Regions from separate parts of the Phreatobacter cathodiphilus genome, predicted to be linked through region 3. Evidence: riboswitches for the same ligand, from Rfam matches in the RefSeq annotation. Region 3 holds a riboswitch; each other region holds the start of a gene.

Region 1 (7,809 bases), 1.4 Mb from region 3:
GGCCCTCGGGCGGCGAGAACTGGGTGAAGATCTCCGCCACCACGTCGAATGCGGCTTCCGGATAGTCCCAGGCGTGGGCGTCCGCCTCAATGAGGCTGACAGCGACGCCGTGCTCGGCGGCGAGCGCCCGCGCCTTCGCCTGAGCCGTCGGCGAAAAGTCGGTGGAGACCACGTCGAGACCCTGGCGGGCGAGCCAGACGCCGTTGCGCCCCTCGCCATCGGCCACCGCCAGGGCCTTCCCCGACGCCGGCAGAAGCGGCTTGCAGTGGAGGAGGAACGGGTTCGGCTCGCGGCCGAAGCGGAACTCGGCGCCGGCGAAGCGCTCCTCCCAGTGGTCGAAGCCGGGTGGTCTGGTCATGGCGACGGTGCTCCTGCGGGGGCCGCGCCATCATCGCCTCACCGTCGGCGAACGTCGATGCCCTGCTGGGCGCAGCGATGGGCGACGCCGGTGGTGTGGATCAGCGCCGCCCGGCGCATCATCTGGTCGGTCTGGCGCATGCACCAGGTCATGTGGGGACGGGGTTCGAGGATTTCCCTCGCGCGCTGCACGTCGCAGCCGAGGCCCTGGGCGCGGCGGATCTCCTGCACGGCCCAGTTGCCGTACTGAACGCAGGACATTTCCTCGTTGCTGAAGATCTGGGCGCCGGCGGCGGTCGGCATCAGGAGAGCGAGGGCGAGTGCGGCGGAGGTGATGGCTTTCATGGGACGGGCTCCCGGTGGAGAGGCTTCGGCCTCAGGCTGGGCTGGTGGCGACAAGACCCGCCGGACGGTGCGGCCCGTCCGGCGGAAGCACGGCACGTCGCGCGGAGGCTTCGGCCTCAGCAGCCCCTAAGGCGCTGGCGCCAGTTGCTCAGCGCCTGGTTGACGCGCTCCGGCGTCTGCAACTGGCACCACTGGATGTGATTGTTGCGGTTGGAATGGCTGTTCCAGCCGCGGCAGGCCTGCTGCCGGGCCATCCGGTCCATGCGGACCATCTCGTCGCCATAGGCGACGCAGCGGGAAGCGTCGGCACGGGCGGCCGGGCTGCCGCCGGCGGCGAACTGGCAGGCCTGGAACCGCGTCTGCCAGTTGGAGATGGCCTGCTGCACCCGCTGCGGCGTCTGCGCCCGGCACCAGTTGTAGTGGCCGCCATAGTTGGAATGGCTGTTCCAGCCGGGGCAGCGCATCTGGCGGGCCCGCTGGTCCTGCGCGACCATGCCGTTGGCATAGTCGGCGCAGCGGTCGCGCTGCGCCGCGGCGGGGGCGGGAGAGAGGGAGAAGAGGGCTGCGAGCACGAGGGCGGCGGCCGCGACGAAAGTCCGCAAAAGCGAGGCGTGGATCAACGTGGACATGACCATTTTCCTGTTGGGGATCGTGAGACTGGATCGGCAGGTCCGGCAGCACCGCCTTCAGGGCGCGCGGGTGACCGTGCAGCGGATGGAGATGACGGGGTTCTGGCAGCCGCCGCGGCGCCACTGCGTCACGGCGCCGTTGCCGTATTCGCCGCGCCAGTCCTCGTTCGGTCCGCAGTAGGAGCCGGCGGCGCCATGGGTGCAGCGGTCGGTCGCGACCCGGTAGACACCGGACCGCCATCCGCCGCCCACCTGCACCCACTGGATGTTCCAGGCCGGCCGGCCGGCGCCGGCGGCGGGGCTGCCGCTCGCCTGGAACTGGCAGCGCTGGAAGGCCGAGCCCCAGTCGGCCACCGCCTGCTGGACCCGCTGCGGCGTCTGCCGGCGGCACCAGTCGTAGTGGGCCTGGTAGTTGGAATGGCCGGTCCAGCCGGTGCAGCGCTGCTGCCTGGCGCGCTGGTCGAAGGACATCTGCTGGTTCGCATAGTCGTTGCAGGCGTCGCGCTGGGCGGCGGCCGGGGTCGGGGCGAGACAGACGAGAGCCGCGAGCAAGACAAGGGCGGCGGGCACGGCGAAAGTCCGCGCGCGGGGGGCACGATGGGAAATGAACACGGTGGCGATCCGCAATAGGGGACGTGGGGGTATCCCGGAAGGGTGCCCACCATCCTCCGGTTGTCGGAACCGTAGCGCGTTACCCGCAGTCGCGAAAGGTCGGACAGGCTTCCCAAGCGTAAGTGATGTTACGGAGATACCGGCAGCGGCGCGCGCGCTGCGCGCCGGATCGGGAGCCAAGCTCCCCACCTTCCCCTCCCCGTTGCCGGGAGGGGATCGTTCGAAATCGGCGCGTCCGCCTGAGCAGCCGGCCGGAGACTGCGGCCGACGCGGGCCTCACAGCACCTTGTTGCTGGCCTTCACGGCTTCCGTGGTCTCGACGTAGACCTTGCCGCCCATGGCGCGGAACTTCTCGCTCATCTGCGCCATGCCTTCTTCCGCCGTGATCCCGTCGGCGCCGGCCACCGCCCGCCGCTCGGGATCGTTCAGGGTCGCCGCGTAGTCGCGCACGTCCTGGGTGATCTTCATGGAGCAGAATTTCGGGCCGCACATGGAGCAGAAGTGGGCGACCTTGTGGGCTTCCTTCGGCAGGGTCTCGTCGTGGTAGGCGCGGGCGGTCTCGGGGTCGAGGCCGAGGTTGAACTGGTCCTCCCAGCGGAAGTCGAAGCGGGCGCGGGAGAGGGCGTCGTCGCGCAGCTGTGCCGCCGGATGGCCCTTGCCGAGATCGGCGGCGTGGGCGGCGATCTTGTAGGTGATGACGCCGACCTTCACGTCGTCGCGGTTGGGCAGGCCGAGGTGCTCCTTCGGCGTGACGTAGCAGAGCATGGCGCAGCCGAACCAGCCGATCATCGCCGCGCCGATGCCGGAGGTGATGTGGTCGTAGCCCGGCGCGATGTCGGTGGTCAGCGGTCCGAGGGTGTAGAAGGGAGCCTCGCCGCACTCCTTCAGCTGCTTGTCCATATTGATCTTGATCTTGTGGATCGGCACGTGGCCGGGCCCCTCGATCATCACCTGGCAGCCCTTCTTCCAGGCGATCTGGGTGAGCTCGCCCAGCGTCTCCAGCTCGGCGAACTGGGCGGCGTCGTTGGCGTCGGCGATGGAGCCGGGGCGCAGGCCGTCGCCGAGCGAGAACGAGACGTCGTAGCGCCGCATGATGTCGCAGATCTCGTCGAAATGCTCGTAGAGGAAGCTCTCCCGGTGATGGGCGAGGCACCACTTGGCCATGATGGAGCCGCCGCGGCTGACGATGCCGGTGACCCTGTTGGCGGTGAGCGGCACATAGGCGAGGCGCACGCCGGCATGGATGGTGAAATAGTCGACGCCCTGCTCGGCCTGCTCGATCAGCGTGTCGCGGAACAGCTCCCAGGTGAGCTTCACGGGGTCGCCGCCGCACTTCTCCAGCGCCTGGTAGATCGGCACGGTGCCGATCGGCACCGGCGAGTTGCGGATGATCCATTCGCGGGTGTTGTGGATGTTGCGCCCCGTCGACAGGTCCATGACCGTGTCGGCGCCCCAGCGGATCGACCAGACCAGCTTGTCCACCTCCTCCTCGATGGAGGAGGAGACGGCGGAGTTGCCGATGTTGGCGTTGATCTTCACCAGGAAGTTGCGGCCGATGATCATCGGCTCAAGCTCGGGGTGGTTGATGTTGGCCGGGATGATGGCGCGGCCGCGGGCGATCTCGGAGCGCACGAACTCGGGGGTGATGAAGGCCGGGATCTCGGCGCCGAAGCTCTCGCCGTCGGCGAGGGTCGTCTCGGCGCCCTCCAGCATGGCCTTGCGGCCGAGGTTCTCGCGCTCGGCGACGTAGATCATCTCCTTGGTGATGATGCCGGCGCGGGCGAATTCATATTGCGTGATCGGCGCGTCGCCGACACCGCGGAGCGGCTGGTTGGCGAGCGGGAAGGCGCGGGCGAGATGCTTGCCGGCATGGCCGTTGTCCTCGGGGCGGACCTCGCGGCCGTCATAGGCCTCGACGCCGCCGCGCTCGGCGACCCAGGCGGCGCGGGTGCGGGGCAGGCCCTTCTCCACGTCGATGACGACGGAGGGATCGGTATAGGGGCCGGAGGTGTCGTAGACGACGACGTTCGGCTCGTTCGCTCCCGCCTGGAGCTGGATCTCGCGCAGCGGCACGCGCAGGTCCGGCGCCGACTCCGGCACGGCGAAGATCTTGGTGGAGGCGGGCAGCGGGCCGGTGGTGACGGCGGCCTTGATGTCCTTGACCGGGGCGTTCATGCGGGATCTCCCGTGGGCTCGTTATGGCGTGGGTGACTGCGGCCAGTAGCCGGCGATGGTGAGGATGGCGCCGAGGATGAGCCAGATCGCGGCGGCGATCTTGAGCGTCCCCTCGCGCACGATGAGGTGCCGGGCGACGCCGGCCGCCCAGTCGGGCGCGACGATGCGCCAGGCGCCGACGACGAAGAGGGCGAGGCCGATCAGGGTGATGAGCATGCGCCAGTCGCCGCCGATGACCCGGTGCGACAGCAGGATGGCGAGGCCGGCCGGCATCATGAGCAGGCCGGAGAGGACGATCAGGGCGGAGCTCTTGGCGAGTTCGTCGGCGGCCGCGCGATAGGCGGCGGGCCGGACGAGGAGCCCGATCCCCACGGTCAGCATGACCGGGCCGATCAGGCGCGCCAAATAGACTGAAGTCAGCATGTGCGTCCCATCCCTCCGCCGGCATGACCCGGATCAGGTTCAAGGGTCGCTGCGGAGTTCCGGATCGGAACGGTGCGGCCTCTCAGCCCCCTCGTCGGGGCCCCCCTTGGACGGGGTCCAATGTGGATGGTTGGCCGGCGAAGTCAAGCGGAGGGACGCGGGGCCGTGATGCGCTCGCGCCCGTCCCTGCCCGGCTCAACTGCCGAAAACCGCCTTCTGCAGCGCCATGAAGGCGCGGGCGCGGTGGGAGAGACCCTCGCCCTTCGGCGGCAGGCCGTGTTTTTCCTCCGCACTCATCTCGCCGAAGGTGAGGGCGTGGTCGTCGGGCAGGAACATGGGATCGTAGCCGAAGCCTTTCGTCCCCCGCGGCGGCCAGGCGAGGGTGCCGAAGACGCGGCCCTCGAAGATCTGCTGCGAGCCGTCGGGGAAGGTCAGGGCCAAGGCCGAGACGAAATGGGCCCGGGCGCCGGCGGTGGTGACGCCGCGCAGGGTGAGCTCACGGTCGACCCGGGCCATGGCGGCGGCGAAGTCGCGGGGCTGGCCGGCCCAGTCGGCGGTGAAGAGGCCCGGCGCGCCGTCGAGCGCCTCGACGGCGAGGCCGGAATCGTCGGCGATGGCGGGAAGGCCGGTGGCATCCGTCGCGGCGCGGGCCTTGATGGCGGCGTTCTCGGCATAGAGCGTGCCGGTCTCGGCCGGCTCGGGCAGCCCGAGTTCGCCGGCCGAGACGAGGTCGATGCCGTGCGGCCCCAACAGGTCGCGGAATTCGGCGAGCTTGCCGGCATTGTGGGTGGCGACGACCAGCCGCGTGCCGGGGCCGAGCCGGGCGCTCATGCCACCGCCGTCTTCTGCAGGTCGACGAGGCGGGCACAGCCGCCGCGGGCGAGGTCGAGGAGGCCGAGGAGTTCCTCCTGGCTGAAGGGGGTCTTCTCCGCCGTGCCCTGGATCTCGACGATGCCGCCCGCGCCGGTCATGACGAAATTGGCGTCCGTGTCGGCTTCCGAATCCTCGGCATAGTCGAGGTCGAGCACCGGCGTGCCCTGGTAGATGCCGCAGGAGACCGCCGCGACATGGTCGCGGATCGGGTTCACCTTCAGCATGGAGCGGGCGGTCATCCAGGCGATGCAGTCGTGGAGGGCCACCCAGGCGCCGGTGATGGCCGCCGTGCGGGTGCCGCCGTCGGCCTGGATCACGTCGCAGTCGATGGTGATCTGCCGCTCGCCGAGGGCAGGCAGGTCGACGATGGTGCGCAGCGAGCGGCCGATGAGGCGCTGGATTTCCTGGGTGCGGCCGGATGGCTTGCCCGAGGTCGACTCGCGGCGGGTGCGCTCCAGCGTCGCCCGCGGCAGCATGGAATATTCCGCCGTCACCCAGCCGCGGCCCTGGCCGCGCAGCCACGGCGGCGGCTTCTCCTCGAGCGAGGCCGTGCAGAGCACATGGGTGTTGCCGAACTTCACGAAGCAGGAGCCCTCCGCATAGCGGGCGACGGCGCGCTCCAGCGAGACGGGGCGCAGCGCATCGGGGGCGCGTTTGGAGGGACGCATGGCGGATTCCGTTCCACGAGAGGGGATCGGCGGGTCATAGGGCCGAACGGCCGGCGCGGCAAGGACGGGCGGCGCCGTCCGCACGATCCCGGCATCGGCGGAAATGATGCTTGATCAAAGCCGCCGCTGCCACCAGATTTGCGGTGGAGGTTGCCCCTTGTCCGCCGAAATCCCGCGATCCGACCAGAAGCTGCAGGCGCTCGCCAATTCGGCGCTGGCCAAGCTCGACGAACGCTCGCGCGAGATCTTCCGCCAGATCGTCGAGAGCTATCTGGCGACCGGTGAGCCCGTGGGCTCGCGCAACCTGTCGAAGATCCTGCCCATGACCCTGTCGCCGGCGTCGGTGCGCAACGTCATGCAGGACCTCGAGGAGGCCGGCCTCATCTACGCCCCCCATACCTCGGCAGGCCGCCTGCCGACCGAGACGGGCCTGCGCTTCTTCGTCGATGCGCTCATGCAGTTCGGCGACCTCGCGGCCGACGAGCGCAACGCCATCGAGGCGCAGGTGGCCGCCTCCGCCCGCGGTCAGTCGTTCGAATCGGTTCTGGCCGACGCAACCCAGCTCCTCTCCGGCCTGTCGCGCGGCGCCGGCGTCGTGCTCACCTCCAAGAGCAACGTCCGGCTGAAACACATCGAGTTCGTCCGCATCGAGCCGGAGCGGGCCCTGGTCGTCCTCGTCTCCGAGGACGGGCAGGTGGAGAACCGCATCGTGCCGATCCCGGCGGGGCTGCCGCCCTCGGCGCTGGTGGAGGCCTCCAATTTCCTCAACGCCCATATCCGCGGCCGCACCCTGGCGGAAGCGCGGGCCGAGATGCAGAAGAGCCTCGACCAGGCGCGCAGCGAGCTCGACGGGCTGACACAGAAGCTGGTCGAGGCGGGCCTCGCCTCCTGGTCGGGCGGCGAGCCGGCCGAGCGCAAGCTGATCGTCCGCGGCCAGGCGAACCTTCTCGGCGATCTCAGGGCGATGGAGGACCTCGAGCGCATCCGCCTGCTCTTCGACGACCTCGAATCCAAACGCGACCTCGTCGACCTGCTCGGCCGGGCCGAGACGGCGGAGGGCGTGCGCATCTTCATCGGCTCGGAGAACAAGCTGTTCTCGCTGTCGGGCTCGTCCATGGTGGTGGCGCCCTATCGCGACGCCGAGCGCCGCATCGTCGGCGTGCTCGGCGTCATCGGCCCGACGCGGCTGAACTATGCCCGCATCGTGCCGATGGTGGACTACACGGCCCGCGTCCTGTCGCGCCTCATCACCTGAGCGCCTCTGCCTCATTGTCGCCCGGCTGCAATCGGACCATGCTTCCTTGCCGTCGACGGCGGGGACATCTCCCGCCGCGCGCATCCAAGGAGGAGGCCCCGCATGAGCGGCAGGTTCAACTGGAACGAGCTGATGACCAACGACATCGCCAAGGCGAAGGCCTTCTATGGCCAGACCCTTGGGTGGACGTTCGACCCGTTCCCGATGCCGGACGGCGAATACTGGATCGCCAAGGCGCCCGACGGCACGCCGACCGCCGGCATCATGCCGATGGATCCGCAGGACACGGAATCCCAGCCGGGCTGGCTCTCCTATGTGCAGGTCGACGATCTCGACCGGGCGGTCTCGGCGGTGACGAGCAGCGGCGGCCAGGTGCTGCAGGAGCCGCTGGACATTCCGAATGTCGGCCGCATCGCCGTGGTCGAGGATCCGGCCGGCGCCGTGCTCGGCCTGATGAAGCCGGCCGCGGCCC
Region 2 (7,809 bases), 1.1 Mb from region 3:
AGGTGAGGCCATGCCAGAACGGTCTGCCCACAACGGGGGTCGAGGGCGAGGCGAAATCGCGCGGCCCCATGAGACCGGCGCCATAGCCGGTACGCCCGGCTTCGACGGCCAGGCGGAAGGCGGTGGCCATGGCGACGGGATCGGCGGCCTTCGCCACCGCCGTATTCAAGAGCACCGCGTCGAAACCCAGCTCCATCGCCTCGGCCGCATGGGACGGCGCGCCGAGGCCGGCATCGACCACAAGTGCGACATCCGGCAGGCGCTCGCGCATCAGCTTCAGGGCATCGGCATGGATGATGCCGCGGGCGCTGCCGATGGGCGCGGCCCAGGGCATGACCACCCGGCAGCCGGCATCGACGAGGCGCATGGCGACGCCGAGATCCTCGGTCGTGTAGGGGAAGACCTCGAAACCGTCGCGCATCAGGACGGTTGCGGCCTCGACCAGGCCGACGACATCCGGCTGCAGGGTTTCGTCGTCGGCGATGACCTCCAGCTTGATCCAGGGCGTGTCGAAGAGGTCGCGGGCGAGCTCAGCCGTGGTGACGGCCTCCTTGACGGAGCGGCAGCCTGCGGTGTTCGGCAGGACGGCGGCGCCGGTCTCGCGCACCAGATCCCAGAAGGCCGCGCCGGTCCGCCCGCCCGCGCTCTCGCGCCGGAGCGAAACGGTGACGATGCCCGCGCCGGAAGCGGCGATTGCCTTCTGCATGACGGCGGGCGAGGGGTAGAGCGCCGTGCCGATCATCATCCGCGAGGCGAAGCTGCGGCCGTAGAAGGTGACGGGATCGCGGGAGGAGGCGTGGTCCATGTCAGCCTCCCTGCCGGGGGCTGATGATCTCGACCGCGTCGCCGGCCGCCAGCGCCGCGCTGGCCCAGCGGCGGCGCGGCACGACCTCGAAATTCACGGCGACGGCCACATGCCCGCCGTCGAGGTCGCGCTCGCGCAGGAGCTCGGCGACGGTGGTGGCGGCGCTCTCGGTCGTCTCTCCGTTGACGGTCAGGACCATTGCATCACCTCGTTGTCGTGGATGCCGCGCGTGACATGGGCGACGGCGATTTCGGCGAGCGCCGGGGCGACCAGGAAGCCGTGCCGATAGAGCCCGTTGACGGTGAGCCTGCCGTCCGACACGACGATCCGCGGCAGGTTGTCCGCATAGGCCGGTCGAAGGGCCGATCCATGCTCGACGATGCGCGCCTCGGCGAAGGCCGGGTGCAGCGCATAGGCTGCCGACAGAAGCTCCAGCGCCGACCGGACGGATACGCCCTCGCTCTCGGTTTCGACCGTGGTCGCGCCGAGAAGGAAACGATGGCCGGCGCGCGGGATGACGTAGAGCGGCCAGCGCGGATGGAGGACGCGCACCGGCCGCGACAGGCTGATCGCCCCGGTCTCGACCAGCAGGGTCTCGCCCTTGACGCCGCGCAGGGGCTCCCGGTCGCGCGCCGCAAGTCCCCGGCAGTCCACGGTCAGGCCGGAAGCGGGCAGACAATCGCCGTCGGCTGCGCGGACGGTCACCCCGCGTTCGGCCAGCCGCCGCAGCAGGGCCTCCATGACCACGCGCGGCTCGACATGCCCTTCCCGCGGATAGAACAGCGCCTGCGGGAAGCGTCCGGCCAGGGCCGGCTCCAGGCCGGCGATGCCGTCGGCATCGAGCCGGCGGTGGTCCGTCGTCATGCGGGCGAAGCGGTCGAAATCGGCGCGGTCGCGCGGATGGGCGACGACGAGCGTGCCGTCGAAGGCCGCCTCGGGCACCGCCTGCCGCCAGAGGTCCAGCGAGCGGCGGCCGAGGCGCACGACCAGCTCCTCCGTCCCTTCCGCCTCGCACCACGGCGCGAGCATGCCGCCGGCCCAGCGGCTCGCAGACCTCGCCTGCGTTTCCCCGCCGCGCTCGTGCAGGGTGACGGCGAAGCCCGCCTCGGCGAAGCACAGGGCCTGCCAGAGCCCGGTAATGCCCGCTCCAATGATGTCGACGCGCCGCGCGGCGTCTTGTCCGTGCATCCCCATTCCTCCGCCGGCATGACCCGGATCAGGTTCAAGGGTCGCCGCGGATCGCGCAGCCTCTCAGCCCCCTCGTCGGGGCTCCCCTCGGGCGGGGTGGACTGTGGGCATTCGGACATGGATGTCAAGGCGCGAAGGTTTCTTCACCCTCCGGTCCAAATCGGCTAAGACCCGGCCCACTCGCGCGCCCGAACGCGAAGACGCCAAACGCGATCCCTCGAGGACCCGACCCGCCGGAGCCGCCATGTCGCATACCCCTCTCGACGCCCAGGACATCGGCCGCGTCCTCAACGAGGCGCTGCCCTACATGCAGAAATACGACGACGAGATCGTCGTGGTGAAATATGGCGGCCACGCCATGGGCGACGAGGGCGGCGCCCGGTCCTTCGCCCGCGACATCGTCATGCTGGAGCAGTCGGGCATCAATCCGGTGGTGGTGCACGGCGGCGGGCCGCAGATCGGCCAGATGCTCGCCAAACTCGGCATCAAGAGCGAGTTCGTCGACGGCCTGCGCGTCACCGACAAGCAGACGGTGGAGATCGTCGAGATGATCCTCGCCGGCTCGATCAACAAGCAGATCGTCGGCTTCATCAACGCCGCCGGCGGCAAGGCCATCGGCCTGTGCGGCAAGGACGGCGACATGGTGAAGGCGGCCAAGGTCAGCCGCGTCACCCGCGATCCGGATTCCAACATCGAGCGGGTCGTCGACCTCGGCTATGTCGGCGAACCCGACAAGGTCGACACCAAGGTGCTGGACACGGTTCTGGGCAAGGACCTCGTCCCGGTCCTGGCGCCGGTGGCGACCTCGGTCGAGGGCGACACCTACAACGTCAACGCCGACACCTTCGCGGGCGCCATCGCCGGCGCGCTGAAGGCCAAGCGTCTCCTTCTGCTCACCGACGTGCCCGGGGTCCTCGACAAGAACAAGAACCTCATCAAGTCGCTGTCGGTGGAGGATTGCCGCCGCCTGATCGCCGACGGCACGGCGACGGGGGGCATGATCCCGAAGATCGAGACCTGCATCTACGCCATCGAGCGCGGCGTCGAAGGCGTCGTGATCCTCGACGGCAAGACCCCGCACGCCGTCCTCGTGGAGCTTCTCACCGATGGCGGTGCCGGCACGCTCATCCATGCGTGAGGCTCTGGCGGGCCTCGTCGCGGCGTTCTGCGTCGTGGTGTGGCTCGCCGCCCCCGCCTCGGCCGAGACGCGCCTGTGCAATCGCACGAGTGTGGTGACGGAGGCGGCGATCGGTGTCGTCGTCGGCGATACGGCGGCGACGCGCGGCTGGTTCCGACTCGATCCGGGCCAGTGCCGGGCCATCCTGCAATCGGCCGAGGCTCCGGGCCGCCTGTTCCTGCATACCCGCCCCCTCGGTGAGGCGCCCGGCGCGAGCCTCGGCCAGCCGGAGCACGTGCAGCTGTGCATCGGCGAGGGCGACTTCCTCGTACCCGCTGCCCAGTCCTGTCGTCAGGCGAACACGCGCCTCGCCTCCTTCGTCGAGGTCAAGCCGACGGTGGTGGAGGGCATCGGCGTCCTGTTCCTGTCGGAGGAGGCCGATTACGACCTGCCGCAGGCGCGCAAGGCCGGTATCCAGCGCCTGCTCACCCGCATGGGCTACGACCCCGGCCCCATCGATGGGCTGGAGGGGCCGAAGACCGACGCGGCGCTGCGCGCCTTCCTCACCGACCTGAACCTGCCCGCCGACGCCGCCGTGCTCCCCGACATCTTCGACCGCCTGCTGGCGGCGCTGAGGGCTGGCGAGGGCCCCGGCTTCGCCTGGTGCAACGAGACGGGCCACCGGATCATGGCGGCGCTCGGTATCGAGGAGGGCCGGCAGATCGCGACGCGCGGCTGGTTCCGCATCGAACCCGGCGCCTGCCTGAAGCCGCCGCTGGAGGGCCAGCCGGCGCGGGTGCTCTCCTTCGCCGAGGCGGTCGATGCGGAAGGGCGCCCCGTGACGCGGGCGGGCGGCCCGCTCGTCTTCGGCGGCGATGTCCAGGCCTGTATCCGGACCAGCGAGTTCGAGATAACAGGGGCGGGCGATTGCGCCGCCCACGGCGGCACCGCGGTGGGCTTCGCCGCCATCACCTTCGACGGGCGCCGCCGCGCGTCCCTGCGTTTCCGGGAGCCCCGATGACCGACACCGCCAATATCCGCAAAGCCTTCTCCGCGGTGGAGGCCTGGATCTTCGACCTCGACAACACGCTCTACCCGGCGCACCTGTCGCTGTGGGAGCAGATCGACGGGCGGATCAAATCCTATGTGGCGAAGCTCCTCGACATCTCGATCGACGAGGCCTTCGTCCTGCAGAAGGACTATTACCGGCGCTACGGCACCTCCATGCGCGGGCTGATGATCGAGCACGGCATGAGCCCGGACGATTTCCTCAGCTATGTGCACGACATCGACCATTCGCCGCTGCAGGCGAACCCCGAGCTCGGCGCGGCGATCGCCGCCCTGCCGGGCCGCAAGTTCGTCTTCACCTCGGGCACCCACTCGCATGTCGCGGCCGTGACGCGCCGGCTCGGGATCGAGAACCATTTCGACGGCGTCTTCGACATCGTCGATGCGGGGCTCCTCCCGAAGCCGCACCGGGAGACCTACGAGAAGTTCCTCGCCGACCACGGGGTCGACCCGGCCCGCGCCGCCATGTTCGAGGACCTCGCGCGCAATCTCGAGGCGCCCCATGCGCTCGGCATGAAGACCGTGCTGGTGGTGCCGGAGCGCACCCGCGAGGTGTTCCGCGAGGCCTGGGAGTTCGAGGGGCGCGAGGACGACCACGTCGACTTCGTCACCGACGACCTGACCGCCTTCCTGGTGATGCTGCGGCTGTGAGGCGGGCCGCCTAGAACCTGCCACCGGTATCGAAGCCGTCGCCACCGCCGGACGTTCCGCCGCCAGACGATCCGCCACCGCCGCTCCAGCCACCGCCTGACGATCCGCCACTCCAGCCGCCGCCGGACGAGCCTCCACCCCAGGAACCGCCTCCGCCCCACGAGCCGCCGCCGCCCCAGGAACCGCCGCCGCCACCGCCCCAGGAGCCCTCGTCGGAGCGGCTGCTGCGCCGGCCCTGTTCCATGCGCGACCAGTAGTCGGCCCCGGTGATGACGCCGGTGACGAGGCCGCGCAACAGGGCGCCGACCACGTCGTTGGAGAAGACCGAGCCGTCGGCGTCGTAGCGGCGCTGGCGGAAGCCGGTGGCGACCTGCGACACCTCGGACCGGCGGCGCGAAAGTTCCGCCAGCTCGCCGCGCAGGCGCCGCAGGTCGAGCTCCGCGCGTTCCTGGGCGTCGCGCAGGCCGCGGATGCGGCCGACGATCGCCTCGTCGTCGGGGGCCGGCGTCTTCAGGGCTTCGGCATAGAGCCTCTCGATGTCCTCGCGCCGCAGGGTCTCGGCGAGCAGGGCCACAGCCTGGCGGAACCTGTCGTCCTCGCCACGCGCGAAGGCGGCGGCGCGGGAGTCGAGATCCCGGTGCCGGTCCTCGGCCGCGGCGCGGGCGGCGTCGAGTTCGGCGAGCCGGCCGCGGTAGCCGGCGACCTCGGCGTCGGCGGCGTCGCCACCGGTGCCGAGGAAGGCGCCCTTCTCCAGCGCCTTCACCTTCTCCACCGCATCCACCGCCAGGGCGGCGCTGCGGTTGGCATGTTCGCGCAGGCGCTTGGGGATTTCGGTCAGGCGGGCATAGTTCGGGCGGGCGTCGGCATAGCGGACGAGGCGGGCCACCCAGCCGTCGAGGAGGCGCGCCACGTTGCCCGCTTCATAGGCCTGGGTCGCGTAGCCGCGGCTCCACAGATACATGAACAGCGCATCGTCCTCATAAGGTTTGCGCTTCTCCTCCAGCTCCTGCTCGGCGAGGGCCGCCTTCTTCTCCGATTCCTGGGCGACACGGACGGCGTCGTCCGCCGAGGTCCTGGCGGCGCCGTAGTCGGGCCGGGCGGCGAGGCCGATCTGCGCCTCGTTCGCCACCGCGTCGCGGCGTTCCTCGGCCTCCTCCAGCCGGCGGGCGAAATCCTGCCGCTCGGCGGCGATGCGGGCGATCTCGGACTCGATCGCGGCGACGTCCTCGTCCAGTCGGTTGCGGTCGTTGAGGCGGAGCGCGAGAAGCGCGCGCACCTCGGTCGCCACCTGGGTCAGGCGACCGCCCAGCCCGCTCTCGGATTTCAGGCGGAAGGCGGCGAGGTCGCGGAAGCCCTCGGCCTCCGCGGCGCGCGCCTCGGCCTGGCTGCGGTTGGCCTGGTCCAGCCGCCGGTTGACCTCGTTCTCGGCCTGACGGATCTCGGCGAGGGCACCCTCGATGCCGCCGAGAGCGGAATGTCCGGGGATCATGCGATGCTCCTACCAGCTCGTGATGGCGCCGCCCGGCAGCGCCTCGCGCCAGGTCGGGTCGAGCTGGCCGCGCTGCTTGCGGCCGAGGATGGCGTTCTGGACGATGCCGTCGTCGCGCTTGTCGGCCTCGACGACGCGGTAGAGGCTCTCCGGCACGCGCACGCCCCACTGGGTGACGACCTTCGTCGAGCCGTCCTCCTCGGAGGTGATGGAGCGGGACATTGGCCGGCCATCGCGGCCGATGGCCTCGACGATGAGGTAATAGTTCATGGCGTTGGGATTGCGCCGCGGGCGTCGCCAGACGCCGGTGGACTGACCGGGCCGCGAGACGATGCGGACGTCATATTCGGTGCGGATGTCGTCGCGCAGCCGCTCGAGGTCGGCAACGGCGGCGCGCGCGGCCTCCGCCTTGCCGTCACGGGCGGCGATCCGCCCGTCGGAGGCGAGGGCGGCGACGCGGGTGCGCACCGCATCGGCGGTCGCCTCGCGGGTGATGTCGCCCGAGAGGCGCTCGATGGCGGCGGGAATGGTCTGGGTCAGCTCGACCTGCCGGGAATAGCCCTGCCAGGCGAGCGTGCCGGCGCCGATGGCGAGCGCCGCAACGGCGGCCAGCGCCCATTTGCCCCAACGGCCGCGGGTGACGTAGATCCGCGCCAGCTTCACCGACAGGCTTTCGCGCGGCGGCTTGTAGACGAAGCGCTCCTCGCGCAGGGCCTTGACGCCCTGGCGCAGGATCTCGTCGGGCACGTCGATGCCCTGGTTGCGGTAGATGACCCGCAGCCGCTCGATCAGGTCCTCCTCGCGGTCGCCCTCGGCGAGTTCGCGCTCGGTGATCTTGCGGTCGTGGCGCAGCGTGTCGACGACGTCCATGGCGAGCATGATGTCGTCGAGCTTGGCGGACTGCGCCTCGGCGGGGGGAGCGGCCGGAGGGGCGGCGACGGCGGTATCGGTCATCGGATGACCCTCCGGTCAGGATGCGAGAGGCGCGCGGTGGTCACGGGGGGCGAAGCCCTCACATGCCGAGGGCGGCACCCTTCTCGGCGAGGGCGGCGAGGCGCTTCTTGCCGTCCTCCACCGCGTCGCGGATCTCCCGCGAGTTTTCCGTCGAGAGCTTGCGCATCTCGTAGATGATCTCGCCCGACTTCTCCTGGAAGGAGACGACGCTCTCGACCAGCTTCTTCACGGCGTCGGCGCGGATGGTCGGGCCGTAGCCGGCGCGCAGCGCCTCCTCCTGCACCTTGTCGCCGATCTCGGAGAGGGTCTCGAGGGACTTCGACACGCCCTCCTTCATCTCGTTGAGCGTGCGGGTCGACTCGTGCAGGCCCTGCAGGCCGGTGAAGGAGGCCTTCAGCGCGGTCAGCACGGCGTCGTTGGTGGAGAAGAAGGAGATCGCCTGCGCATAGACCCGCTCCTTGGCGTTGGTCGTCTGCATCAGGCGGGCCATGATGACCTCGGACGTGTTGTAGCCGATGGTCAGATTGTCGGAGAGGT
Region 3 (7,809 bases):
CGACCCGTTGGGCTTGTTGAAGCCGGGCGCGTAGTAGAAGGGCGCCACGCGCCACAGTCCGAGCTGGATGTCGGATCCGGGCGAGGTGAACTCGGCCCCGTCCACGGCACCGCGCTCCAGCGCCGGATAGATATCGCCGGGCGGCACGGCGATGGCGGTGGCGCCGAGGCGCTGGAACAGCTCGGCGCCCAGCCCCACCATGCGGATGGTGAGCCCCTTCACGTCCTCCGCGGACTGCAACTCCCGGCGGAACCAGCCGCCCATCGACACGCCGGTATTGCCACCGAGGAAGGGTTTGACGCCGAAACGCGCCGCCGCCTCGTCCCACAGCGCCTGTCCGCCGCCCTTCAGCACCCAGGCATTGTGCTCGTTCGGCGTCAGGCCGAAGGGAATGGCGGTGAAGAAGGCGAGGCCCGGTTCCCGCCCGATGGCGAAGAAGGAGGCGGTGTGCCCGAGCTCGACCGTGGCGTTGCCCACCGCCTCGTGCACGGAAAAGGCCGGCACCACCTCGCCGGCGGCGAAGACCTGCACCTCGATCCGCCCGCCCGACAGGAGCTTGATCCGGTCGGCGATGCGCTGGGCCGAGAAGGCGGGACCGGGGAGGTTGCGCGGCCAGGAGGTGACGAGGCGCCAGCGCAGCGCCTGGGCCCGCGCGATACCGGGGGCGGCCGCGAGACCGGCGGCGCCGGCGGCGAGGGCGGATCGGCGATTGAAGGTCATGTCACCACCAGGCGTGAAAATGATGGGTCGGCCCATGGCCCTCGCCGATCGCAAGCCGGTCGGCCGCGGCGATGGCGGCCGTCACGTAGTCCTTCGCCTCGCTCACGGCCTGCCCCAGCGCGAAGCCCTTGGCGAGGCCTGCGGCGACCGCCGAGGAGAGCGTGCAGCCGGTGCCGTGGGTGTTGCGGGTGACGACGCGCGGGGCCTCCAGCCGCACCGCCCCCGCCGACGTGACCAGAAGGTCGACGCTCGTCTCCCCCACCGCATGTCCGCCCTTCATCAGCACGGCGCGGGCGCCCTGGCGGATCAGCGCCTGCCCCTGGGCGAGCATGTCCTCCTCGCTGCGCGCCACCGGCTGGTCGAGGAGGGCCGCGGCCTCCAGGAGGTTCGGCGTGACGAGGACCGCGCGGGGAAAGAGCAGCCGCCGCAGCGCCGAGACCGCATCGGGGTTGAGGAGGCGGTCGCCCGAGGTGGCGACCATCACGGGATCGAGCACCACCTGCTCCACACGGTGGCGGTCGAGCCCCGCCGCCACCGCCTCGATGACGGTGACCTGTGACAGCATGCCGATCTTGGCGGCGCCGACCTTCAGGTCGGAAAAGACCGAATCCATCTGCGCAGCGACGAAGTCCGGCGGCACGTCGTGGATCGCCTGGACGCCGCGCGTGTTCTGCGCGGTCAGAGCCGTGACGACGCTCGCGCCATAGACACCGAGGGCAGAGAAGGTCTTGAGATCGGCCTGGATGCCGGCGCCCCCCCCGGAATCCGAGCCCGCGATGGTGACGGCGATGGCGGTCATGAAGCCTCTCCCTGGGACGGTGACGTGACGCGCGCCCGAGCGGCGATGTCATCCGCCTCCAGCGCATAGAGCGCGTCGAGATAGGCCGATGCGAAACTTCCCGGGCCCCGCGCCGTCTCGGCGGCGCGCTCCCCGGCGATGCCGAGCACGACCATGGCGGCGGCGGTCGCGGTGAAGGCGTCCTCGCCGACCGCGATGAAGGCGGTGGTGATCGCCGCCCCGGCGCAGCCCATGGCGGTGACCCGCGCCATCAGCGGATGGCCGTTGGCGACGGCGGCGAGGCGCCGGCCGTCGGTCACCAGGTCCGTCTCGCCGGTGGCGGCAACGACCGTGCCGAGGCGCAGCGCCAGGGCATCGGCGTCGGTGTCGAGCACGGCGATCTCGGCGCCGTTGCCGCGGATCGCCGCCGGCCCGAGCGCCGCGAGGTCGCGGGCGAAGGCGGCGCGTCCCGCCGAGCGGTCGATGAAGACGGGGTCGAGGAGAAAGGGCCTCCCCGCCGCGCTCGCCGCCTCGATGGCGGTGCGGATGACGGCGCGGCGCTCCGGCTCCAGCGTGCCGAGGTTGACGAGGAGACCGTCGGCACCGCCGGCGAAAGCGGCGATCTCGTCCGGCGCGGTAGTCATGGACGGCACCGCGCCGAGGGCCAGCAGAGCGTTGGCGGTGAAGGCCTGGGCCACCGTGTTGGTGATGCAGTGGATGCGCGGCCGCCGCACGCGGACCGCCGCAAGGCCGTCGCGGGCGGCGCCGAGAATGTCGGTCGGGAGCTCGGATTCCCCGCGCGGGGGCAATGCGTCCATCTCGGTTTCCTCCGCCGGCATGACCCGGTTCAGGTACGACGGGTTGGCCTTGCGACCTCTCAGCCCGGTGAAGGGCACCCCGACGAGACTATGGGGGAGAGTTAGGCCATGGCAGCGCCCGGCGCAAGCTCGCCCGGCACGGCCTGCGGGGGGATGACGCGCGCGCCCTTTGATGGCATGGGAAAGGCCTGCATGCCGCGAGGGTCCCCATGATCGCCTTCTTCGTCCAGATCAAATGCCAGCTCGGCAAGGCCTACCAGGTGGCCGCCGCCCTCGCCGACCGCGAGATCGCCTCGGAGATCTATTCGACGGCCGGCAATTTCGACCTGCTGGTGAAGTTCTACGTCGAGCCCGGCACCGACATCGGCCATTTCGTCAACGAGCAGGTGCAGCTCATCCCGGGCATCCAGGACACGCACACGATCATCACGTTCAAGGCCTTCTGAGGCCGTTCACGGCTGCCGCTGGCGCCAGAGCTGCCAGACGCCGAAGGCGAGCGTCACCATGCCGGCATACCAGAGGACCGGCACGTAACGCGGGATGGCGCTGCGGATGTTCGCCTGGAAGAAGGCGCATTCCGGCGTGGCGAAGCCGATGCAGGCAACCTTGAGCCCGAGCAGCGAGAAGGCTCCGCCATACTGCGCGTAATAGGCGAACCACCAGACCACCGAGACCAGGCAAAAGGCCAGGCCGAGATAGACGGCGGGGGGCGTCGATGGCTTGGGCTCTTCCGGCGCCATGAAGTCCTTCCTGGAACGGCTGCGGGTCGGCGCCATTTAGGCGGGTTCACGGGGCGATGGCCAGCCACCCGCATTGCGCCCCTGCTGATGGCGAGGCTTGCCTCGCAGCCTCGAAGCGTTCCATTCTGCCGCCCGAGTTCCCCGGAGCACGCGACATGACGCCGACGAAATTCGGAATGGGCCAGGCTTTGAGCAGGGTCGAGGACGCCCCGCTGATCAAGGGCGAGGGGCGCTTCGTCTCCGACCTCGTACCCGAGGGAGCGCTGGTCGGCTACGTGCTGCGCTCGCCCTTCGCCTTCGCCGACTTCGTCATCACCGACACCAGCGCCGCTCGCTCCATGAAGGGCGTCAAGGCGGTGTTCACCCATGCCGACCTCGAAGGCATCGGCAACCTGCCCTGCCTGTCGCAGGTGCCCTCGGTGAACCCGATCCCCAATCCGCCCTGGGAAGTGCTCTGCTCGACGACAGTGCGCCACGTCGGCGACGGCGTCGCCTTCGTCGTGGCCGACACGCTCGACCGGGCCAAGGACGCGGCGGAAGCCATCGCCATCGAGTGGACGGCGCGCGAGCCCATCGTCGACGCGGTCGACGCCCTGCAGAAGGGCGCCCCGCAGGTCTGGCCCGACATTCCCGGCAACCTCTGCGCCGAGGTCCATCTCGGCGAGGCGGAGGCGACCGAGAAGGCCTTCGCGAAGGCCCACCGCACGGTGTCGCTGACCATCGTCAACAACCGCCTCGTCACCAACTACATGGAGACGCGGGGCTGCCTCGCCGAATATGATTCCAAGGCCAAGAGCTTCACCCTCACCCTCGGCAGCCAGGGCAGCCACGGCATCCAGAACACCCTGGCGACCAAGATCTTCAACATGCCGAAAGAGAAGATCCGCGTCGTCACCCCCGACGTCGGCGGCGGCTTCGGCACCAAGACCTTCATGTTCCGCGAATATCCGCTGTGCATGCTGGCCGCCCGCAAGCTGAGAAAGCCGGTGGCCTGGGTGCAGGACCGCGGCGACCATTTCGTCAACTGCAGCCAGGGCCGCGACAACGTCTCCACCGCCACGGCGGCGCTCGACAGGCGCGGCAAGGTGCTGGCGGTGAAGGTCGACACCGTCGCCGACATGGGCGCCTACCTCTCCCAGTACGCGACCTTCATCCCCTATGTCGGCGCCCTCATGCTGGCCGGCGTCTATGCCTTCCCCGCCATGCACGTGCGGCTGAAATACGCCTACACCAACACCGTGCCGGTGGACGCCTATCGCGGCGCCGGGCGCCCGGAGGCGGCCTATCTCATCGAGCGGCTGATGGACCGCATCGCCATCGAGACAGGCATGAGCCCGGCCGAGGTGCGCCGCCGCAACTTCATCGGACCGGACCAGTTCCCCTGGAAGACGCCCGTCGGCCGCACCTACGATTCCGGCGAGTTCGACGGCCACATGACCCGCGCCATGGAGGTCGCCGGCTGGGACACGTTCAAGGACCGCCTCAAGGCGGCGAAGAAGGCCGGCAAGATCCGCGGCATCGGCATGGCCACCTATATCGAGGCCTGCGGCGGCGGCGCGCCGGAGAACGCCTGGATGAGCCTCGAGAAGGACGGCTCGGTCACCATCAAGATCGGCACCCAGTCGAACGGCCAGGGCCACAAGACCGCCTATGCCCAGCTCGCCTCGCAGCATCTCGACATTCCCGTCGAGAAGATCACCGTCATCCAGGGTGACACCGACCTGATCCCCACCGGCACCGGCACGGGTGGCTCGCGCTCGCTGCCCGTCGGCGGTGCGGCCGTCGACGTCGGCGCCCGGGCGCTCGCCGACGTCATCCGCGAGATGGCGGCCACCGAGATGGAGGTCGGCGTCGCCGACGTCGAGATCGTCGGCGGCGCGGTGCGCGTCGTCGGCACCGACAAGGCGATCTCCTACGAGAAGATCGCGTCCCTGCCCGGGGCCGAGGATAAGCTGAAGAGCCACGGCACCTGGCGCCCGCCGGAGCCGACCTTCCCGAACGGGACGCATATCTGCGAGGTGGAGATCGATCCTGACACCGGCGCCACCGAGATCGTCGGCTATACGGTGGTCGACGACTTCGGCGTCACCATCAACCCGACCCTCCTCGCCGGCCAGGTCCATGGCGGCATCGTCCAGGGGATCGGCCAGGCGCTGCTGGAGCGCACCGTCTACGACAAGGAGAGCGGTCAGCTCCTCACGGCGTCCTTCATGGACTACGCCATGCCGCGGGCCGACCACATTCCGCACTTCCACTTCGAGACGCGCAATGTCCCCTGCGTGACCAACCTCCTCGGCATCAAGGGCGCGGGCGAAGCCGGCACCATCGGTGCCTGCCCCTCCGTGATGAACGCCATGGTCGACGCGCTGTGGCGGGCCTACGGGATCAAGGAGATCGACATGCCGGCGACCCCCGCCCTCGTCTGGCAGACGATCCAGCAGGCGAGGGCCGAGAAGGCCGCCTGAAGACGGTGCCGCCGACGGGCAATCCCCGCCGGCGGCCGTCGCTCCGGCCGGGCTTGCATCCCGGCAAGGCAATCATTGCATTTTCGCAAGACAATCGCCGTCCATCTCCGCGGATTGAGGCGGGCGACCAGACAACAGGTCTCCACCAGATTCCCGACTAAGCCCCTGCTGCACGGCACAAATCCTCTGCGGTGTTCACACAAGTGTGAACGGAAACCCGCGATTTGTGTGCGGAATAACGGCCGCAGTCGCCGGTTACCCGCGCGTTACTCGTGGGCATCGGCGCAAGAAAAAGCCGCGAGGCGCAGCTGCGACTCGCGGCCGTCGTCGTCACCGACGTGACGGGTCGGGGTCAGGGATTGTTCGAACGCTGGGCGTCGACGCTCCACGGGCCGGGTCCGGCGAAGACCAGATAGAGCGCCGTGAAGCAGTACATGATGGCGAGGTTGCCGCCGTTCTGGATGGGGAAGAAGCCCCGGCCGGCATGGCCGATGAAATAGGCCGCCGCCATCGTGCCGGCGAGGATGAAGGCCGCCGGGCGGGTGAAAAAGCCGAACAGAATCAAAAGGCCCGTGACGAATTCGATACAGGCGGCGATCCACGGCAGCGAGCCGACCGGAGCGAAGTTGACGCTCATGGGGAAGCCGAAGAGCTTCACGAGAGCGTGCTGCAGCAGCACCAGCGCGAACATGATGCGGAGCACCGAGAGCACGCGCGGCGCCCAGGCGTTGAGGGTCGGATTGAGGCTGTCCATGGGGGGTCCCGTTGAGTGACGATGAGGTCGTGGCACCACCTCTTGCAGGGTGGTGAAGCGACCTTACCCCGGCCGACCTTCCGCGCAACCGCCCCCCGCGCGTGAAAACGGCGAGGCCATGGCCTTGCGCAGGCCGAACGGGGACGTCTCCGCAGGGCATGCGTGCAGCATTGGCCCTGCCAGAATCCGGCGGTCCGTGGTTCAAGGGAGGTCGAGCCGCATCCCCTCCCGAGCCCCTCCCCTTCATGCCCGTCCTCTCCCGCGCCGCCACGGGAATCCTCTTCAAGCTGATGTCGACGGTGGCCTTCACCTCCATGTCGACGCTGGTGCGCGTGGCGGGCAAGGAAATCCCGGTCGGCGAGGTGGTCTTCTGCCGCTCCTTCTTCGCCCTCATCCCGCTCTTCCTCATGCTCGCCTGGCGCGATGAGGTGATGGACGCCTTTCGCTATGTGAGCTTCCGCTCGCACATGAAGCGCGGCGTCATCGGCGCCGCCGGCATGTTTTCCGGCTTCGTCGGCCTGACCCTGCTTCCCCTCGCCGATTCCACCGCCATCAGCTACGCCGCCCCGCTCATGGTGGTGCCGCTGGCCTATTTCATCCTCGGCGAACAGGTGCGCGTCTATCGCTGGTCGGCGGTCGCCGTCGGCTTCGTCGGGGTGCTCGTCATCCTCTGGCCCCATCTCGACGTCGGCGCCCTCGGCAACCGCCCCGACAGCCAGCGCACCGGCGCCATGTTCGCCCTCGGCGGCGCGGTCTGCGCCGCCTTCGCCACCATCCAGGTGCGCCGGCTCGTCAACACCGAGACGACGGCTGCCATCGTCTTCACCTTCATGGCCCTCTGCGCCACCCTCGCCCTGCTCACCTGGCCGCTGGGCCTCGCCCTCCCCGTCATCGGCCAGTGGACCGTGCCGACGCCGCTGCAGGCCTTCATCCTCGTCATGGTCGGCGTCACAGGCGGACTCGGCCAGATTTTCCTGACGCTGAGCTACCGCTATGCCGACACCTCGCTCATCGCGCCCTTCGACTATTTCTCGATGATTTGGGCGGTGATCATGGGCTATCTCGTCTTCGCCGACCTGCCGAGCGCCTATGTGATCACCGGTGGCACCATCGTCGTCGCCTCCGGCATCTTCGTCATCTGGCGCGAGCACAAACTCGGCATCGAGCGCGCCCGCCAGCGCAAGGTCTCCACGCCCCAGGGGTGAGGCTGCGCGGAACCGCGAGCCGCGGCCACAGGCGGCGAGGCCGTTAGGGCTCCCCGGGCTTCCCGGGCTCCGATGGCGTGATGACGCTGGCGACCTGCTGTTCGAAAGCGTCCAGGAGAAGCAGCTTCATCGGCTCCAGGAAATCCGGCGAGGCGCCATACCGCGGTCGGCATGCTGGAGCGCAGCTACGTAGCGGTCATGATTGCCCTTGATGATCTGAAGGGCGTCGATGCGCCCCGGCATCCACCTCCCGAACTTCACGGACACGATATAGACGGCTACTGCTCGGGCAGTCCTGCCGTTCGCGTCGTCGAACGGGTGTATCCAGT

Evidence for each region. Region 3 has a riboswitch for thiamine pyrophosphate ahead of thiM (hydroxyethylthiazole kinase). Riboswitches for the same ligand answer to the same signal wherever they lie in the genome.
Region 1: it holds a riboswitch for thiamine pyrophosphate, as region 3 does, so the genes downstream of both, C6569_RS17360 (hypothetical protein) here and thiM (hydroxyethylthiazole kinase) in region 3, are expected to answer to the same signal.
Region 2: it holds a riboswitch for thiamine pyrophosphate, as region 3 does, so the genes downstream of both, C6569_RS15640 (FAD-dependent oxidoreductase) here and thiM (hydroxyethylthiazole kinase) in region 3, are expected to answer to the same signal.

What each region holds. Positions count from the first base shown of each region.
Region 1 covers NZ_CP027668.1:3,619,937-3,627,745, reverse strand. The annotation lists gene C6569_RS17385 (class I SAM-dependent methyltransferase) at 1-358, opposite strand, end outside; gene C6569_RS17380 (hypothetical protein) at 397-702, opposite strand; gene C6569_RS17375 (hypothetical protein) at 819-1,331, opposite strand; gene C6569_RS17370 (hypothetical protein) at 1,389-1,901, opposite strand; gene thiC (phosphomethylpyrimidine synthase ThiC) at 2,220-4,118, opposite strand; gene C6569_RS17360 (hypothetical protein) at 4,140-4,541, opposite strand; TPP riboswitch at 4,535-4,658, opposite strand; gene C6569_RS17355 (non-canonical purine NTP pyrophosphatase) at 4,737-5,372, opposite strand; gene rph (ribonuclease PH) at 5,369-6,082, opposite strand; gene hrcA (heat-inducible transcriptional repressor HrcA) at 6,252-7,337, shown strand; gene C6569_RS17340 (VOC family protein) at 7,440-7,809, shown strand, end outside.
Region 2 covers NZ_CP027668.1:3,255,130-3,262,938, reverse strand. The annotation lists gene C6569_RS15650 (thiazole synthase) at 1-805, opposite strand, end outside; gene thiS (sulfur carrier protein ThiS) at 807-1,004, opposite strand; gene C6569_RS15640 (FAD-dependent oxidoreductase) at 995-1,993, opposite strand; TPP riboswitch at 1,982-2,091, opposite strand; gene argB (acetylglutamate kinase) at 2,238-3,131, shown strand; gene C6569_RS15630 (DUF1036 domain-containing protein) at 3,124-4,131, shown strand; gene C6569_RS15625 (pyrimidine 5'-nucleotidase) at 4,128-4,829, shown strand; gene C6569_RS21990 (hypothetical protein) at 4,840-6,318, opposite strand; gene C6569_RS15615 (DUF6384 family protein) at 6,328-7,272, opposite strand; gene C6569_RS15610 (cell surface protein) at 7,331-7,809, opposite strand, start outside.
Region 3 covers NZ_CP027668.1:2,176,917-2,184,725, forward strand. The annotation lists gene C6569_RS10680 (TRAP transporter substrate-binding protein) at 1-720, opposite strand, end outside; gene thiD (bifunctional hydroxymethylpyrimidine kinase/phosphomethylpyrimidine kinase) at 722-1,519, opposite strand; gene thiM (hydroxyethylthiazole kinase) at 1,516-2,316, opposite strand; TPP riboswitch at 2,305-2,408, opposite strand; gene C6569_RS10695 (Lrp/AsnC ligand binding domain-containing protein) at 2,526-2,762, shown strand; gene C6569_RS10700 (hypothetical protein) at 2,769-3,056, opposite strand; gene C6569_RS10705 (xanthine dehydrogenase family protein molybdopterin-binding subunit) at 3,212-5,521, shown strand; gene C6569_RS10710 (DoxX family protein) at 5,874-6,275, opposite strand; gene C6569_RS10715 (DMT family transporter) at 6,521-7,480, shown strand; gene C6569_RS10720 (Fic family protein) at 7,607-7,809, opposite strand, start outside.